Regions from separate parts of the Streptomyces sp. NPDC041135 genome, predicted to be linked through region 1. Evidence: riboswitches for the same ligand, from Rfam matches in the RefSeq annotation. Region 1 holds a riboswitch; each other region holds the start of a gene.
What was found. A riboswitch is a leader RNA that binds a small molecule or an ion and turns the genes downstream of it on or off. The one in region 1 is predicted to bind cyclic di-AMP.
Positions count from the first base shown of each region.

Region 2: linked by a shared signal. The riboswitch ahead of ACZ6CZ_RS21360 (M23 family metallopeptidase) and the one ahead of ACZ6CZ_RS22270 (M23 family metallopeptidase) in region 1 are both predicted to bind cyclic di-AMP.
Region 3: linked by a shared signal. The riboswitch ahead of ACZ6CZ_RS16185 (transglycosylase family protein) and the one ahead of ACZ6CZ_RS22270 (M23 family metallopeptidase) in region 1 are both predicted to bind cyclic di-AMP.

Region 1 is NZ_JBVIYZ010000009.1:182,693-188,588, reverse strand. Features, by position in the region: gene ACZ6CZ_RS22290 (aspartate aminotransferase family protein) at 1-765, shown strand, start outside; gene ACZ6CZ_RS22285 (helix-turn-helix domain-containing protein) at 872-1,495, shown strand; gene ACZ6CZ_RS22280 (DUF6126 family protein) at 1,492-1,611, shown strand; gene ACZ6CZ_RS22275 (tyrosine-protein phosphatase) at 1,621-2,418, opposite strand; cyclic di-AMP (ydaO/yuaA leader) riboswitch at 2,825-2,982, shown strand; gene ACZ6CZ_RS22270 (M23 family metallopeptidase) at 2,987-3,907, shown strand; gene ACZ6CZ_RS22265 (SGNH/GDSL hydrolase family protein) at 4,146-4,931, shown strand; gene ACZ6CZ_RS22260 (MBL fold metallo-hydrolase) at 5,102-5,896, shown strand, end outside.
Region 2 is NZ_JBVIYZ010000008.1:304,826-310,721, reverse strand. Features, by position in the region: gene ACZ6CZ_RS21370 (PrsW family intramembrane metalloprotease) at 1-947, shown strand, start outside; gene ACZ6CZ_RS21365 (aldo/keto reductase) at 970-1,914, opposite strand; gene ACZ6CZ_RS21360 (M23 family metallopeptidase) at 2,045-3,082, opposite strand; cyclic di-AMP (ydaO/yuaA leader) riboswitch at 3,092-3,269, opposite strand; gene ACZ6CZ_RS21355 (PP2C family protein-serine/threonine phosphatase) at 3,519-4,703, opposite strand; tRNA gene ACZ6CZ_RS21350 (tRNA-Met) at 4,898-4,971, opposite strand; gene ACZ6CZ_RS21345 (dihydrofolate reductase family protein) at 5,072-5,896, opposite strand, start outside.
Region 3 is NZ_JBVIYZ010000006.1:87,228-93,123, reverse strand. Features, by position in the region: gene ACZ6CZ_RS16205 (SurA N-terminal domain-containing protein) at 1-200, shown strand, start outside; gene ACZ6CZ_RS16200 (nucleoside triphosphate pyrophosphohydrolase) at 378-1,379, shown strand; gene ACZ6CZ_RS16195 (cytochrome P450 family protein) at 1,376-2,701, shown strand; gene ACZ6CZ_RS16190 (transglycosylase family protein) at 2,918-3,970, shown strand; cyclic di-AMP (ydaO/yuaA leader) riboswitch at 4,153-4,325, shown strand; gene ACZ6CZ_RS16185 (transglycosylase family protein) at 4,330-5,049, shown strand; gene eno (phosphopyruvate hydratase) at 5,380-5,896, shown strand, end outside.

The DNA.
Region 1 (5,896 bases):
GGGAAGGGGGTGCACGAGGCGCCCCCCGGCTATCTGCGCGCCGCGCAGGAGCTGCTGCACCGGCACAAGGCGCTGCTCATCGCCGACGAGGTGCAGACCGGTCTCGGCCGCACCGGCGACTTCTACGCCTACCAGCACGAGGACGGCGTCGAACCCGACCTGGTCTGCGTGGCGAAGGCGCTGTCCGGCGGGTACGTCCCCGTCGGCGCCACCCTCGGCAAGGACTGGATCTTCAAGAAGGTCTACTCGTCCATGGACCGCGTCCTGGTGCACTCGGCGAGCTTCGGGTCCAACGCCCAGGCGATGGCGGCCGGCCTCGCCGTGCTCGCGGTCATGGAGAACGAGCAGATCGTCGCCAACGCCCGGGCCATGGGGGAGCGGCTGAAGTCCCGCCTCGCCGCCCTGGTCGGCACCTACGAGCTGCTCGCCGACGTGCGCGGGCGGGGCCTGATGATCGGCATAGAGTTCGGCAGGCCCGGCTCGCTGAAGCTGCGCAGCCGCTGGGCCGTGCTCCAGGCCGCCCGCAAGGGCCTGTTCGCGCAGATGGTGGTCGTCCCGCTGCTCCAGCGCCACCGCATCCTCACCCAGGTCTCCGGCGACCACCTGGAAGTGATCAAGCTCATCCCGCCGCTGATCATCGACGAGGCCGACGTGGACCGGTTCGTCGACGCCTTCACCGACGTGATGGACGACGCGCACAGCGGCGGTGGTCTCATGTGGGACTTCGGCAAGACACTGGTCAAGCAGGCGGTCGCCAACCGCTGACACCGGCTCACCGGCCCGCTCCCCGTCCGGGCCTCGGAGGCAATACCGGTTTTGCCTCTGAGGCAAGAGATTTGCCGCAGAGGCAAAACGGGGGCTGAATGGAGGCATGAGCCCCGAAGAAGCCCCTCCGGCGGCGGGCCCCGGCGGCCACCTGCCCGCCGTCGCGCCGCAGCTGCGCGCGCTGCGCCGCCGTACCGGCCTCACCCTGGAGGCCGCGGCCCGCGCGGCCGGGCTGTCGCCCGCGCACCTCTCCCGGCTGGAGACCGGCCTGCGGCAGCCGTCGCTGCCGATGCTGCTCGCGCTCGCCCGTATCTACGGTACGACCGTCTCGGAGCTGCTCGGCGAGTCGGTGCCCGACCGGGACGCGATCGTCCGCGGCGCGGCCATGGAACCGACCCCGGCGGGCGGCTGGACCTACTTCCAGGCCGGCGCGCCGGGCCGCGGGATGCAGGCGCTGCGGGTCCGGGTGCCGCACGGCTCCCAGGGCGACATCGTGCGCGTGCACCCCGGCGAGGAGTGGCTGTACGTCCTGCGCGGCCGGCTGCGGCTGCGTCTCGGGGACGCCGCGCATCTGCTGGCGCCCGGTGACAGCGCGCACTTCGACTCGCTCACCCCGCACCGCATCGCCGCCGAGGACCACGACGGCGTCGAGCTGCTGTTCGTCCACACCCTGCTGCAGAGCCCCACGGCCACGCTGTGCCTCGGGCCCCTGACCGGAGAGCCGTCATGAGCAACGTCGAGGACAAGTTCCCCCGGGCCCTGTGGGTCCGGCTGATCATCTACATCGCCGCGGGCCACCTCCTGGCGGCCTTCCTCTACCTGCTGTTCACGCTGGGCGCCAAGTAGCCCGCCGCTTCAGTCCAGCAGCCGCTCGCGCAGCCGCTCGCGGGTGTTCGGGGTCAGGCCCAGACCCTGCGCCAGATACGCCTCGACCCCGCCCCAGGTCTCCTCGACGGTCTCGAAGGCCGCCGTCAGATACTCGGCGCGGGCGTCGAACAGGGGGCTGAGCAGCTCCATCACCTCGGGCGTGTACGCGGTGGCCGCGTCGCCGCTGCGGTGCACCTTGTAGCGGCGGTGCCTGGCGTTGGACGCCAGGTAGTCGGCGACGATCGCCTCGCGCTCCACGCCCAGCGCGAGCAGGGTCACGGCTATCGACAGCCCGGCGCGGTCCTTGCCCGCGGCGCAGTGCATCAGCGCGGGCACGCTGTCCTCGGCCAGCGCGTGCAGCACCCGGGAGTGCTCGGCGGTGCGCTCCGTGATGATCCTGCGGTAGGAGGCGGTCATCCGGGCCGCCCCCTTGCCGTCCGCCAGGATGCCGCGCAGCTGCTCGATGTCGCCGTCCCGGACCATCTTCCAGAACTCGGCGCCGTCCGCCGGGTCGCTCAGCGGCAGGTTCACGTTCCGCACGCCGGGCAGCTCCACGTCGGGGCCCTCCAGCTTGTGGTCGGCGGCGTTGCGGAAGTCGAAGACCGTGTGCAGGCCCAGCGAGGCGAGGTACTCGGCGTCCGAGGCGGTCGCGTGCGCCAGATGCCCGCTGCGGAACAGCACCCCGTACCGCACCCGGTGGCCGTCGGTGGTGGGCAGGCCGCCCACGTCGCGGAAGTTGCGCACTCCGGCCAGCTGCGGCTCGGTCGACGGGACCTGCTGCGTCACGGGGGCTCCTCCCGGTCGGTCCCGGCGGCGCGGCTCGTCGGCGGGCACGCCGTCGACCTTACGACATCGGTCCGACCGTGCGGTATCCGATCCTTCTGTCCGTTCTATTGCTATTCGCTGGCTTCGCTGCAACTCACTCCGGAATGGCACTATCTGTACGGCGGCGCGTGAGGAGCGTCATATCCGTGACCGTCCGTCGCACGTCATGTCCACGTAATCGGCGTGCTTCCTTGGGCTGTTCGCCATTCCGGGCGGCGTCTGTCCACGGAAAGTGACCGGGAATTCCCCCTGTGGATCATGGGAAAGGCGGACGGCGGAGAACTTCTGCTTGTTCCCCCGCGTCCCGCTCGCTTACGTTCGCCACCAATCCGGACGGAACGCCGAATCCTGCCGCCGCCCGGAGCCCCGCACACACTCACCCGTGCACGGCAGGAGCGGGGGACCCACCAGGTACGACTGCCTGTTCCGGTGCCCGGGACGGCTAGGGGTGAAGCCGCGTGCTGCGCGGCCGGGCAGCTCCAGTCCGAACCCGACAGCTCACCTCGCAGGCGCCGGAGAGGAATGCGTCATGCCCGCCAAGGGTAAGCACCGCCGCCCCAAGGCCCCGCGTCTCACCCGCTCCATCGCCGTCGCCGGAACCGGTGGCGCCGCACTGGCCCTGCCGCTCCTCGGGGCCACCGGGGCGCACGCCGCCACGGTCAAGGAGTCCGCCGCCGGCAGCGCGGTGCGGTCCGCGCCGGTGGCCGCCACGTCGGCCTCCGCGGCCCGGTCGGACGCGGGGACGGCGCGCACCTACACCGTCCGCACCGGTGACTACCTCTCCAGGATCGCCGAGCAGCAGCACGTCGCCGGTGGCTGGCACCGCCTCTACGCCGACAACCGCGAGGCCGTGGGCGCCGATCCCTCGCTGATCCACCCCGGCCTGAAGCTGACGCTGGGCGGCAGGGCCACACCGGCGCACACCGAGTCCGCCGCCCCGAAGCCCGCCCCGCCCGCCCCGGCGCACTCCGCCACCCCGCGGGCCGAGGCCGCGGCCCCGCGGCAGGCGGACACCGAACCGGTGTCCGCGGGCACCTCCACCGGCTTCGTCCTGCCGGTGACCGGCGCCACCGTCGGCACCGGCTACCACGTGGCCGGCGGCATGTGGTCCAGCGGCTACCACACCGGCGTGGACTTCGTCGTCCCGACCGGCACCTCCCTCAAGGCCGTCGGCGCGGGCACGGTCGTCTCCGCGGGCTGGGGCGGCGCCTACGGCAACCAGGTCGTCATCAAGCTCGCCGACGGCCACTACGCCCAGTACGGCCACCTGTCCCAGCTCTCCGTCTCGGCCGGCCAGAGCGTGACCGCGGGCCAGCAGGTCGGCCTCTCGGGCGCGACCGGCAACGTGACCGGCCCGCACCTGCACTTCGAGATCCGCACCACGCCCGACTACGGCTCGGACGTGGACCCCGTTGCCTACCTCCGCGGACACGGCCTCGCCGTCGGCTGACGCCTCGTCAGGCACCCCGCCAGGCACCCGCCGGAGGCCGGACCCGATCCCCGGGTCCGGCCTCCGGCCCGTCCGCATCCCCGACACGCCTCGCGACCTGCGTATTCCGTACTTGACCGAACATTTGAGAGTGGCTTATCTCACCGATCGTCAACCCCCGCTTACGGTCGCGTAGGTCACACCCGAAGGTGAATCATGGACCGACGTGGCAGACGATTCGAAGAGTGACAGCAGATCAGTGATCGGGTCGTACGTGGCGGTGGGGGACAGCTTCACCGAGGGCGTCGGCGACCCCGGCCCCGACGGGGCGTTCGTCGGCTGGGCCGACCGCTTCGCGGTCCTCCTCGCCGACCGGCGGCCCGAGGGAGACTTCGAGTACACCAACCTCGCCGTGCGCGGGAAACTGCTCGACCAGATCGTGGCCGACCAGGTGCCCCGGGCCCTCGAACTCGCGCCGGACCTGGTGTCCTTCTGCGCCGGCGGCAACGACATCATCCGCCCCGGCACCGACCCGGACGAGGTGGCCGAGCGCTTCGAGGCCGCCGTGGCCCGGCTGACCTCCGCCGTCGGCACGGTCATGGTGACCACCGGGTTCGACACCCGGGGCGTGCCCCTGCTCAAGCACCTGCGCGGCAAGATCGCCACCTACAACGGGCACGTCCGGGCCGTCGCCGACCGGTACGGCTGCCCCGTCCTCGACCTGTGGTCCCTGCGGGCGATCCAGGACCGGCGCGCCTGGGACCACGACCGGCTGCACCTCTCGCCCGAGGGGCACACCCGGGTGGCGCTGCGGGCCGGGCTGGCCCTCGGCCTGCCGGTGCCGGCCGACCCGGAGCAGCCGTGGCCGGTGCTGCCGCCCCGCGGCACGCTGGAGATCCGCCGCGACAACGTCCAGTGGGCCCGCGAGTACCTGGTGCCGTGGATCGGCCGCAGGCTGCGCGGCGAGTCCTCCGGGGACCATGTGACGGCCAAGGGCACCCTGTCGCCGGACGACATCAAGATGCGCATCGCCCCCGTCGCCTGACACCGCCGGCCCGGGGCGCCGGAGCGGGCACGGTCCGCCGGATCACCGGCGCGGACCGTGCCCGCCCCGGCTCCACCGTGTGGCCGAGGCGGGCCGTGGTGCCGCCGGGGACCGCGCTGTCGGAGGGGCCGACCATAATGGAGGACCTCGGCGATTCTCCTGGAGGTACCGTGACCGGATTGCGAACCCTGAGCCACGGGGTCCGCGTGCTGCGGCCCGCGGCCTTCGGTGCGGACCCGGGTGGTGAGCGCATGGCCAGGATCCGCAGGTCACCGCATTTCGCGGACGGCGTGTTCCAGAACCCCGGGGGCACCGCCCGCACCCGGCCCACCGGCTCCACCCTCGACTTCGCGAAGGTCTTCTTCGACAAGGACCAGCGGCCTCGCCGCACCCCCCGCGGCACCGTCCCGCTGCACGCCACCACCGTCGCCGACCTGGCCGCACCGCCCGCCACGGGACTGCGGCTGACCTGGATGGGGCACTCCAGCGTACTGGCCGAGATCGACGGGCACCGGGTGCTGTTCGACCCCGTCTGGGGCGAGCGCTGCTCCCCCTTCCCGTTCGCCGGCCCCAAGCGGCTGCACCCGGTGCCGCTGCCCCTGGCCGCGCTCGGCCCGGTCGATGTCGTGGTCATCTCGCACGACCACTACGACCACCTGGACCTGCCCACGATCAAGGCGCTGGCCCGCACGGACACCGTGTTCGCCGTCCCGCTCGGCGTCGGCGCCCACCTCGAACACTGGGGCGTGTCCGCCGACCGGCTGCGCGAGCTGGACTGGCACGAGTCCACCCGGATCGGCGGCCTGACCCTGACCGCCACCCCGGCCCGCCACTTCTGCGGCCGCGGCCTGCGCAACACCCAGCACACCCTGTGGGCCTCCTGGGCCGTGGCCGGCGAGGAGCACCGGATCTACCACAGCGGGGACACCGGCTACTTCGAGGGATTCCGGGACATCGGCGCCGAG
Region 2 (5,896 bases), on a different contig from region 1:
CGGCCAAGGCCTCCGCCGTCCTGCTGGTCTACCTCTTCCGCCGCCGCGACTTCACGGGCCTCGTCGACGGCGTCGTGGTGGCCGGGGTCACCGCGACCGGCTTCGCGTTCACCGAGAACATCCTCTACCTGGGCACGGCCTTCGGCACCGACCAGCTCACCGGCGGCCACGGCATCGCCTCCGTCACCGCCGCCACCTTCTTCGTGCGCGTCGTCATGTCCCCCTTCGCGCACCCGCTGTTCACCGTCCTGACCGGCATCGGCTTCGGCGCCGCCGCGGCCTGCGCCCCGGAGAGCGGCACCGCCCGGCGCGTGCTGCCGCCGCTCGGCGGACTGCTGCTCGCGGTGAGCCTGCACGCCTTCTGGAACAGCTCCTCGACCTTCGGCGAGTACGGCTTCTTCGCCGTCTACGGGGCCTTCATGATGCCCGCTTTCGGCCTGCTGGCCTGGCTCGCCATAGGGACCCGGCAGCGCGAGCTGCGCACCGTGCGCACCGAGCTGCCGGTCTACGTCCTGGCCGGCTGGCTGCGGCCGGCCGAGCCGTTCGTGCTGGCGTCGATGGAGGCCCGGCGGCTGGCCCGGGACTACGCCAGGCACCACGGCGGCCGGCCGGCCGGGCGGGCGGTGGCGGAGTACGAGGCGTACGCGACCTCGCTGGCGTTCCTGCGGCACCGGGGACGGCGGGGGCGGGCCGGGTCCCACTTCGCCGTACGGGAGCGGGAGCTGCTGGCCGAGCTGTGGAAGCGCCGGCAGACCGCGCGGCCCGCCCTGGAGTACGCGGCCGGTCTCACCGCCCGTCCCCCGGTGCCCGGATACGGGTTCCCCGAGTACGGCCATGGCTACGGGTACGGCTCCCCCGGGTACCGCGGCGGGTACGGCAGCCCGGCGCTGCCGGTGCCGTACCCCGCGTACCAGCCGTACCCGGCGTATCAGCCGTACCGCCCGTGACCGGGCCGGGGCCGGGCTTCGCCTAGGCCGATGCCTCGGTGAGGCGGCCGATCTCGTCGTCCGTCAGGTTCAGCTCCGCCACCGCGAGCAGCGCCGGGAGCTGGCCGGTCGTCCGGGCCGAGGCGATCGGCGCCGCCACCGTGGGCTGGGCGGCGAGCCAGGCCAGGGCGACCGTCGCGACCTCGGTGTCACGGGCGGCTGCGATCTCGTCCAGGGCGGCGAGGACCCGCTGCCCGCGCTCGGTGCCGAGGTGCTTGGCGGCCCCCTCCGCCCGGGCGCTGTCGACGGTGGTGCCGGGGCGGTACTTGCCGGTGAGGAAGCCCGAGGCCAGGGAGAAGTACGGGACGGCGGCGAGGCCGGTGCGGGCGGCCAGGTCCCGCAGGGCGCCCTCGTAGGTGTCGCGGGAGACCAGGTTGTAGTGGGGCTGGAGGGCGACGTAGCGGGCCAGGCCCTCGCGGTCGGAGAACTCCAGGGACTCGGTGAGGCGCTCGGGGCTGATGTTGGAGGCGGCGATGTGCCGCACCTTGCCCGCCTTCACCAGCTCGTCCAGCGCGCCGATGATCTCCTCGACCGGGACCTCGGGCTTGTCGAAGTGCGTGTAGTAGAGGTCGATGTAGTCGGTGTCCAGGCGGCGCAGGGAGGCGTCGGCGGCGGCCTTGATGGTGGCCGCGGACAGGCCCTGGAAGTCGGGGTGCTGGCTGACCTTGGTGGCGATGACGACGTCGGAGCGGTTGCCGCGGGCCTTGACCCACTTGCCGATGATGGTCTCGGACTCGCCGCCCCGGTTGCCCTCGGCCCAGGCCGAGTAGGAGTCGGCGGTGTCGACGAAGTTGCCGCCGGCGGCCGTGTAGGCGTCCAGGACGGCGAAGGAGGCCGTCTCGTCGGCGGTCCAGCCGAAGACGTTGCCGCCGAGCGCGAGCGGGAAAACCTCGAGGTCGGACGTGCCGAGCTTGCGCAGAGAAGTCATGCCTTATGTCAACGCCCGGAGCGGGTGGTCGCATTCCGGCGGCCGGCCGGCAGCCCTGACGTCGGGGGGTTGTCGTCAGGACCGCCGGAGCTTCGGGGAAGCGTCGGGCCGGAGGCCGGGCGGGGGAGGCTCAGGGGGTGAGGCCCTTGCCGTGCAGCCAGGCCATCGGGTCGATGCCGGTGGCGGCGCCGCCGGGGTGGACCTCCAGGTGCAGGTGCGGGCCGGTGACGTTGCCGGTGGCGCCGACCCGGCCGATGACCTCGCCGGTGGCGACCTTCTGCCCGGCGCTGACGTTGATCGAGGACTGGTGGCAGAACCACAGCTCGGTGCCGTCGTCCAGGGTGAGGATGGTGCGGTAGCCGTAGGCGCCGGCCCAGCCCGCCTCGGTGACCGTGCCGCTGTGGATGGCCTTGATGAGGGTGCCGGTGGGCGCGGCGAAGTCCAGGCCGGTGTGGTAGCCGGAGGACCACATGGAGCCGGCCTCGCCGAAGGTCGACGTGATCGTGTACGACGACGTCGGCAGCGTGTACTGCTTGGCCAGCTTCGCCAGGCGCTCGGCCTCGGCCTTCTTCTTGGCGGCGGCCTCCGCCTCGGCCTTGGCGTCGGCGGCCGCGGCTGCGGCCTCCTTCTCGGCCTTGGCTGCGGCGGTGGCGGCCTGCTTCCCGGCGGCGGCGACGGCGGCCGCGGTGGCCTTGGTGTCGACCTGGACCTGCTGCTGCTCGGCCTGGGCCATGATGCGGTTGCGCAGCGCCTCACCGGCGTCCGCGGTGCCCGGGTCGGTGTCGGCGGAGGCCGTGCCCACGGTGCTGAGCGTGGCGGTGGTGGCCTCGGCGGTGCCGTGGCCCTCGCCGAGCAGGGAGTCGACGGAGGAGGGCAGGTCGGGCAGGGAGATGGAGACCGGCGGCTTGCCGGTGTTGGCGCTGGCCATGCCGCCCGCGCCGACGGCGGCGATGACACCGACGCCCAGGACCGTGGAGCTGCGGGCGAGTCCGCCGCCGCGCTGCTTGCCGACGCGGTGCCGGCCGCGCACCGGGCGGAGGGATTCCTCGGTGGGGTTCCACTCCTCCCACGGGCCCTCGTCGGTGCGGTAGGTGCCGTAACCGAAGGTCTCGCTGTCGTGCCGGCTCGGCACGAACGGGTCTGCCGGGGCAGGCCGGTTGGACGCCACTCGGGCGTGCTCCTTTCCTTCCGTCGCCTACCGGGTTAGCTGACGGGTTCGGAGCAGGAAGGTCTCCTACGCGCGTATACCGGCCCCCACCCGGTGAGTTCTCCTCACCGGCCGACGGCGGCTTCCGCGTGATTCACCCCAAATGGTGGTTCCCCGGTTCCCTTGCGGGATTCGGCGCGTGCGCACGGAGCCGCCTTCTGTGACGGCTGGGACGACCGCGCTGCGTTATCGAACGTTAATAGACCCACCCGTCAGATTCCAAGCCGTTCGACTTGATCATTACGCTTCTCCGGGCCGGACTTACCCGTCATGAACGGTGAAAACCGGGCGAGTTGCCCGATGTTCATGTTTCACAGGCCGGTTGATGGTGACTCAGATGTGATGCGCAGGGCGCTCACCGGATCACCGAACGTGATATCGGGTTCCCGCGCGGGTGTCACGGCCGCCGTACGGCCAGCAGGGCCATGTCGTCCGCCGTTCCGCCCCCGGAGTGCCGCCGGACCTCCGCCGCGAGGCGGTGCAGCAGCGCGGCCGGGCCGGAGAAGGTGCGCCCGGCGAGCCGCCGCTCGGGATCGTAGAACCGGCCGTGGGCGTCGCGGGCCTCGGACAGGCCGTCGGTGTAGAGCAGCAGCGTGGCGCCGGCGGGGAAGGCGGCCTCCGTCGCATGGTCGGGCGGCGCGCCCAGGTCGCCCAGGCCCAGCGGCAGCGCCGGTTCACGGGCGAGCAGGGTGTGCAGCCGGCCGTCGGCGTGCAGCAGGAGCGGCGGAGGATGGCCGCGGTTGACGATCCGGACCACCGCGTCGTCGTGCGGGAGTTCGGCGAGGACGGCCGTGGTGAACCCCTCGAAGGCGTCGACGCCCTCCCGCCGGGCGCCCTCGCGGGCCAGCGCCCGGTCCAGCCGCCGCGCCACCGCCTCCAGGCCGGCCTCCTGCTCGGCGGCCTCCCGGAACGCCCCGATGAGCACGGCCACGGCCGCGACCGCGCCCATCCCCTTGCCGCGCACGTCCCCCACCACCAGCCGGACGCCGTGCGGGGTGTCCTGCACCGCGTACAGGTCGCCGCCGATGAACGCGTCCGCCTGGGCCGCCTCGTAGCAGGCGGCGATGTCGAAACCGCCGATCCGGACGGCCGGCTCGGGCAGGACGGCCCGCTGGGCGGCCTCGGCGATCTCGCGGGCGGACGCCAGCCGCCGGTCGCCCCGGCGCACCACCCGGTTGATGACGGCGGCCAGGACGGCGACCGTGGCCACCGTGACGGCGTCGGTGACGGTGGTGACGTCCGGGCCGGCGCGGTGGCCGGCGTGCACCGCGCAGGAGGCGGCGAGCGCGGCGAGCCCGGTGAGGAGGGTGCGGCGCGGCGAGAACAGGGGCGCCGCGGCCAGCGGCGCGGCCGTGAAGAAGGGGACGGCGGTGAAGCCCTGCGGTGTCCGCAGGTCGTAGAGGACCCCGGCGGCGATCAGCAGGGCGGGCAGGACCCGCAGCAGCCTCCGGACCGGCGAGCGGCGCCCCGGGACCGCCGGTACGGATGCGGGGCCCGGGTCGGGGCCGGGAACGACGGCTGCGGGGCACCGGTCACCGGCCCTGGCGTACGGGTCGTACTGCTCCACCTCACCAGGGCGCACCGCTGATCTCCCACGTGTCCGACGTACGTCCAGGTTTGTGGGCGCGGCGAGGGGCGGCGAGCGCTGTGGGCCGACCGGATGACCACGTTCGGGTGTGACACGCACCACGCTCCCCGCGGCGGGCCGGGAGGCGGCCGGGGCGGGAAAGACTCAGGGCCGGAATCCATGTACTGGATTCCGGCCCTGAGTATCAGTAGCGGGGACAGGATTTGAACCTGCGACCTCTGGGTTATGAGCCCAGCGAGCTACCGAGCTGCTCCACCCCGCGGCGATGACTCCACTGTACGCCATGTTCAGGGCCACGAGCACACCGGTTTGATCAGGGCCGGTCCGCGGGGCGCCCGCGGAGGTGGCCGGCGGGTCGCCGGTCAGCCCGGCAGGTGGGCGTTCGGGGCCTTCGCCCGGTCCTCGAACCCGGGCAGCACCAGCACCCGGGCGCCCGCCCGCGCCAGCACCCCCGTGCCGTCGGCCTCCGCCACGAACGTGCCGGGCTCGCGCCAGGCCGTCACCACCCGGCGGACGCCGGCCCGCAGGATGAGGTCGGCACAGGGGGCGGGGCGGGAGGCGCGGCGGGCGCAGGGTTCGAGGCTGCTGTAGACGGTGGCGGCGGCCAGCCGCGGATCACCGGGCGCGATCTTGGCCAGCGCCGCCTCCTCCGCGTGCACGACCGGGTCGCCGCCCTCCCGGGAGTGGCCGCGGGCCAGCTCGGTGCCGTCGGCGGCGACCACCACGGCCCCGACGCTGAACGCGGTGTCCGAGGGCGGGCAGAGGGCGGCCAGGTCGCAGGCGGTGCCCAGCCAGTGGCGGTCGGCCGCGGCCGCCAGGTCACCGGCCCCGGGTGCGGTGGGTTCGTAGCGCATGAGGACGACGTCCTCGATCCGGCGGCTCTCCAGCAGCCGCAGCCGGCCGCCCTGGTACGCCCCCGGGCCGAACAGCCGGGGCGCGGCCGGGTCGCCGACGAACAGCGGGGCGAGCACGAGCTGGAGTTCGTCGGCGAGGCCCTGCTGGAGCAGCTGGGTATGGACGGTGCCGCCGCCCTCGACCATCAGCCGCCGCACCCCGCGTGCCGTGGCCAGGTGGTGGAGCAGGGCGCGCCAGTCCAGGCTCGGGCCGAGCGCGACCACGTCGGCGGCCAGGCCGAGGGCGGCGGCCCGCCGGGCGCCCCGGTCGGTGGTGCAGATCAGCTTGTCGCC
Region 3 (5,896 bases), on a different contig from region 1:
AGAAGCTCGCCGCCAAGCTCGGCACCGACACCACCCAGCCCGCCTTCTGGAAGGCCCTGTCCGGCGCGTCCCGGGAACTCCACGTCGACCTCAACCCGCGCTACGGCGCCTGGGACGTGCGCAAGAGCAGCCGCGTCGACGCGAAGACGCCGTGGCTGCGCGAGGTCACGGCGACCGGTTCGCAGCAGCAGACGACCTGACCACTCGGCGATGTGCCCCCGTGACGGCGTCCGCCGTCGTGGGGGCATCACGCCGGGGGCGTCACGCTCTGACGACGGGCCGCAGGCCACGAGGCCGTTGATCGTACGATCACAGCGCACCCGGTGGCCTGTGGACAACGCGGCCGGTCCGTCGCCGGCGTGGGTTACGTTCGGATCGTGAACGAAATCAGCTCCGAAGCCGCCCCCGGTCGCATCGTCCTGCTCACCACCAGCCACCGCGTCGCGCCCGGTCTGCTGTCCTGGCCCGCCTGGCAGGCGCTGCACGCCGCCGACCGCGTGCTGTGCTCGGACGGCGCGCATCCGCAGCTGCCCTATCTGCGGGAGGCCGGGACCGCGGTGGAGGAGGCGTCCGTCACCGCCGAGGAACTGGTCGACGCCTGCGCGGGCGGCCGGACGGTGGTGGTCGTGGCGACGGGCGAGGGCGAGCCCGCGCTCACCGACGGCCTGGCCCGCCTGGCCGGCTCCGGCCGCGTCCGGATGCCCGACCTGGAGCTGCTCCCCGCCTCCTACGACCTGCCGGGCGCCCGCCTCCTCGACCTCGTGCAGGTCATGGACCGCATCCGCGTCGAATGCCCCTGGTCCTCCCGGCAGACCCACCGGGGCCTGGCGAAGTACGGCATCGAGGAGGCGTACGAGCTCGTCGAGGCGATCGAGGCCGGCGACCGCGACGAACTGCGGGAGGAACTGGGGGACGTCCTGCTCCAGGTCGTCTTCCACTCCCGGATCGCCGAGGAGGACCCGGACGCGCCCTTCTCGATCGACGACGTGGCCGGCGGCATCGTCACCAAGCTGATCCACCGGCACCCGCACGTCTTCGGCGAGGAGAGCGCCGAGACCCCCGAGGACGTCAAGGAGCACTGGCTGCGCACCAAGGCCGAGGAGAAGCGCCGCGCCTCGGTGACGGACGGCGTGCCGCTCGGCCAGCCCGCCCTGGCCCTCGCCGCCAAGCTCGCCTCCCGCACCCGCACCGCCGCCCTGGAGGTACCGCTGCCGCGGGGGGAGGGCGTCGGCTACGAGCTGCTGGCCCTGGCGATCCGCGCCGAGGCCGAGGGCGTGGACCCGGAGGCGGCCCTGCGGGCGGCGGCACGGGCCTACCGGGACGCCATACGCACGGCGGAAGGCCTGCCCGTCCCCGGCCAGGAGAGGGAGGAGCGGTGACCGGCCGCCCCGCCACCCAGCCCCCCGCGGAGACGGCAGGGCCCCCGGCGGACACGCCAGGCCCCCCGGTCCCCGCCGCCCCGGACCTGTTCACCTGGGAGTTCGCCACCGACCCCTACCCGGCGTACGCCTGGCTGCGCGAGCACGCCCCCGTGCACCGGACCACGCTGCCCAGCGGGGTGGAGGCCTGGCTGGTCACCCGGTACGCCGATGCCCGGCAGGCCCTGGCCGACCAGCGGCTGAGCAAGAACCCCGCGCACCACGACGAGCCCGCGCACGCCAAGGGCAAGACCGGTATCCCGGGGGAGCGCAAGGCCGAGCTGATGACGCATCTGCTGAACATCGACCCGCCGGACCACACCCGGCTGCGGCGGCTGGTCAGCAAGGCGTTCACCCCGCGCAGGGTCGCCGAGTTCGCGCCCCGGGTGCAGCAGCTGACCGACGACCTCATCGACCGGTTCGCCCGGGAGGGCTCCGCCGACCTCATCCACGAGTTCGCGTTCCCGCTGCCCATCTACGCCATCTGCGACCTGCTCGGTGTCCCGGGAGAGGACCAGGACGACTTCCGGGACTGGGCGGGCATGATGATCCGGCACGGGGGCGGACCCCGGGGCGGGGTAGCGCGGTCGGTGAAGAAGATGCGCGGCTACCTCGCCGAGCTCATCCACCGCAAGCGGGAGGCGCTGCCCGCCGACCCGGCCCCCGGCGAGGACCTGATCTCCGCCCTCATCCGGGCCTCCGACCACGGCGAGCACCTCACCGAGAACGAGGCCGCGGCGATGGCCTTCATCCTGCTCTTCGCCGGCTTCGAGACCACCGTCAACCTCATCGGCAACGGCACCTACGCCCTGCTCACCCACCCCGGCGAGCGCGAGCGCCTGCAAGCCTCCCTGGCCCGCGGCGAGCACGGCCTGCTGGAGAGCGGCGTCGAAGAACTGCTGCGCTACGACGGCCCCGTGGAGCTGGCGACCTGGCGCTTCGCCACCCGGCCGCTCACCATCGGCGGGCAGGACATCGCGCCCGGCGATCCCGTCCTCGTCGTCCTCGCTGCCGCCGACCGGGACCCGGAGCGGTTCGCCGGCCCCGACGTCCTGGATCTGGCCCGGCGCGACAACCAGCACCTGGGCTACGGCCACGGCATCCACTACTGCCTGGGCGCGCCGCTCGCCCGCCTGGAGGGCCAGACCGCTCTCGCGACCCTCCTGACCCGCCTGCCCGACCTGCGCCTGGCGGCGGACCCGGCCGAGCTGCGCTGGCGCGGCGGCCTCATCATGCGCGGCCTGCGCACCCTCCCCGTGGAGTTCACACCGCAACGCCCCTGACGACCCGTGAACTCCCCGGCCCTCCCGGCCCTCCCGGGCCGGCGGTGCCACCCCGCCCGTCGCTGCGTGTGGGCACACCCTCATTCCGTGATCTTCACGTGATCTGCGCGGCATTAACTTGTGACAAGTGATCGTCTGCCGATACGTTCACCCATCAGCGCGGCGTCGAGCGTGATCCGCCGCGCTGTTCACCGTTGTCGCGCGAAAGGTCTCCGTATGCTCTCCGGGAACGGTCGTCACCGTCGCCCCCGTCAGGCTCCGGCCCTCCTCGTCGCGGCCGGGGTGACCGGCTCCGCCATCGCCATCCCGCTGCTCGGGGCGGCCTCCGCGAACGCGGCCGACGGCACCACCTGGGACAAGGTGGCCGAGTGCGAGAGCGGCGGCTCCTGGAGCGCGGACACCGGGAACGGGTTCTACGGCGGCCTCCAGATCTCCCCGGGCGACTGGGAGCGCTACGGCGGCCTCGACTACGCCGCCAGCGCGGACGAGGCCAGCCGTTCGCAGCAGATAGCCGTCGCCGAGCGGATCCTGGCCGACCGGGGAACCACCCCCTGGGCCACCTGCGCCCTGCTCTCCGGCCTCACCTCGAACTCTGCGTCGGTGGACGTCGACACGGGCGTCGGCGATTCGGACACATCGGGTTCATCCGGTTCATCGGGATCATCCCATTCGTCCGACTCGTCCGGGTCGTCGGGCTCCCAGGGCTCCGGTGACTCCACCGGCTCGGCGGGCTCGTCCGACTCCACGGGATCGTCGGGTACGTCCGGCTCCCCCGACTCGCCCGCTCTGCCCGATTCGTCCTCGCCCTCACCCTCCGACTCCGCGTCGGACAGCGCCTCGCCGGACGCGAACGCGGGTGGCGATACCGCCGTGGACCACGGCAAGTCGGGCAAGTCGTCCCCTGGGAATTCCGGTTCGGGGTCCGGCGGCTCGCGGCGGGCGGCCGGTTCGGCCACTGCGGCTCCGGAAGCCGGCGACTCGGACAATTCCTGGCAGACCGGCGGCTCTTGGAGCCTGGTCGACACCGGTTCGATCGGCACCGGCCGGCATCGCGGGGTGAGCGCGGACGAAGTGGCGGGCGCGAAGCCCGTCGCCACGTCCTACACCGTCCGCGACGGCGACTCGCTGGTCTCCATCGCCGACTCCCTTGCCGTCGACGGCGGGTGGCACGCGCTCTACGCCGACAACAAGGCGGCCATCGGTGCCGACCCTGACGACATCGCCCCCGGTCAGACCCTGCGTGTTGGTGGCGAAACGGTCGAAAAGTAGAGCCAGTTGACGCCCCATTTAGCGCATGATGTCCGGTTTGGCGAAAGTGTGGGATGAGTCTCAGAAGCCCTGATCGTCTTTGAAATTCCGTCGATCACCTGTCTACGGTCGAAGCCGCTCGTCACCACGAGCCCCGGCCGCCGCAACGCCGAATCCTGCCAGTGGCGGCCCGGGAACAGTCGTCGCGTAATGCGCCGTAGGCAGGAGCGGGGGACCCAAGGTAGGCGCCGGGACCAGCGGTTGACGCTGGAACCGGCTAGGGGTGGAGCCACCCTTCCCGAGACGGGAGGGTGGCCGGGCAACTCAACCGGCCCGAACCCGACAGCTCACCTCGCAGGCGTCGGTGAGGGGATCGATCCATGCTGTTTTCCAGCAAGGGCAAGCACCGCCGTCCGTCCAAGGCCATCCGCGCCGTCGCGCTCGCCGGTGTCACCGGTGCCGCGGTCGCCGCGCCGCTGATGGCGGCCGGCAGCGCCTCCGCCGCCACCGCCTCCGAGTGGGACGCCGTCGCCCAGTGCGAGTCGGGCGGCAACTGGTCCATCAACACCGGCAACGGCTACTACGGCGGTCTGCAGTTCTCCGCCTCCACGTGGGCCGCGTACGGCGGCACGCAGTACGCCGCCACCGCCGACAAGGCCGCCAAGTCGCAGCAGATCGCCGTGGCCGAGAAGGTCCTCGCCGCGCAGGGCAAGGGTGCCTGGCCGGTCTGCGGCACGGGCCTTTCGGGCGCCGCCTACAACGGCTCCACCGCTTCGAGCGGCAGCGGCACCGGCTCCTCCACCCCGTCCACCCCGTCCAGCTCGTCCGCCGGCACGGGTACCACCACCCGTTCGACCGACGACCAGGCCGCCTCGCGCTCCAGCGACCGCCCGGCCGCGAGCAAGACCGTCACCACCCCGACCGGCAAGAAGGTCAAGAAGGGCGACGGCGAGTACAAGGTCGTCACCGGTGACACCCTCAGCTCCATCGCCGCGGACCAGAAGGTCGCCGGTGGCTGGAAGAAGCTGTACGACCTCAACAAGGACATCGTCGAGGACGCGAACCTCATCTACCCGGGTCAGCAGCTGCACCTGAAGTAGGCCGCGTCCGGCACGGCCCGGCGGCGCACAGCCGCCGCCCTGCCCGGCCACAGCGCCCTCACAAGCGCGGCCCCCATACTGGAGGTCCCGTGAGGGTCCCCCCGTCCCCACGGGCTCCCCGCCCCGGTGCGTCGTCCCCCGTACGCACCGGGGCGGGGCTTTTTTTGGCCTCCCTTTGTTCCGTCAGCGAACAATGTGTACGGTCACCTTGTCCACGGGACGGTCGGTCGGCTGCCGGCGCCCCGGAGACGGTTAGGCTCTAGTCGCAAGGCACAGCCGTAAGGCAGACAGCCCCGCACTTCCAGCGTCACATCCAAGAAGGAGATGCTCGTGCCGTCCATCGACGTCGTCGTAGCCCGGGAAATCCTGGACTCCCGAGGCAACCCCACGGTCGAGGTCGAGGTCGGCCTCGACGACGGCAGCACGGGTCGTGCCGCCGTTCCGTCCGGCGCGTCCACCGGCGCCTTCGAGGCCATCGAACTGCGCGACGGTGACTCGAACCGCTACCTGGGCAAGGGTGTCGAGAAGGCCGTCCTCGCCGTCATCGAGCAGATCGGCCCGGAGCTGGTCGGCTACGACGCCACCGAGCAGCGCCTGATCGACCAGGCCATGTTCGACCTGGACGCCACCGACAACAAGGGGTCGCTCGGCGCCAACGCCATCCTCGGCGTCTCGCTCGCCGTCGCCCACGCCGCCTCCGAGGCCAGCGACCTCCCGCTCTTCCGCTACCTGGGCGGCCCGAACGCGCACCTGCTGCCCGTTCCGATGATGAACATCCTGAACGGCGGCTCGCACGCCGACTCCAACGTGGACATCCAGGAGTTCATGATCGCCCCGATCGGCGCGG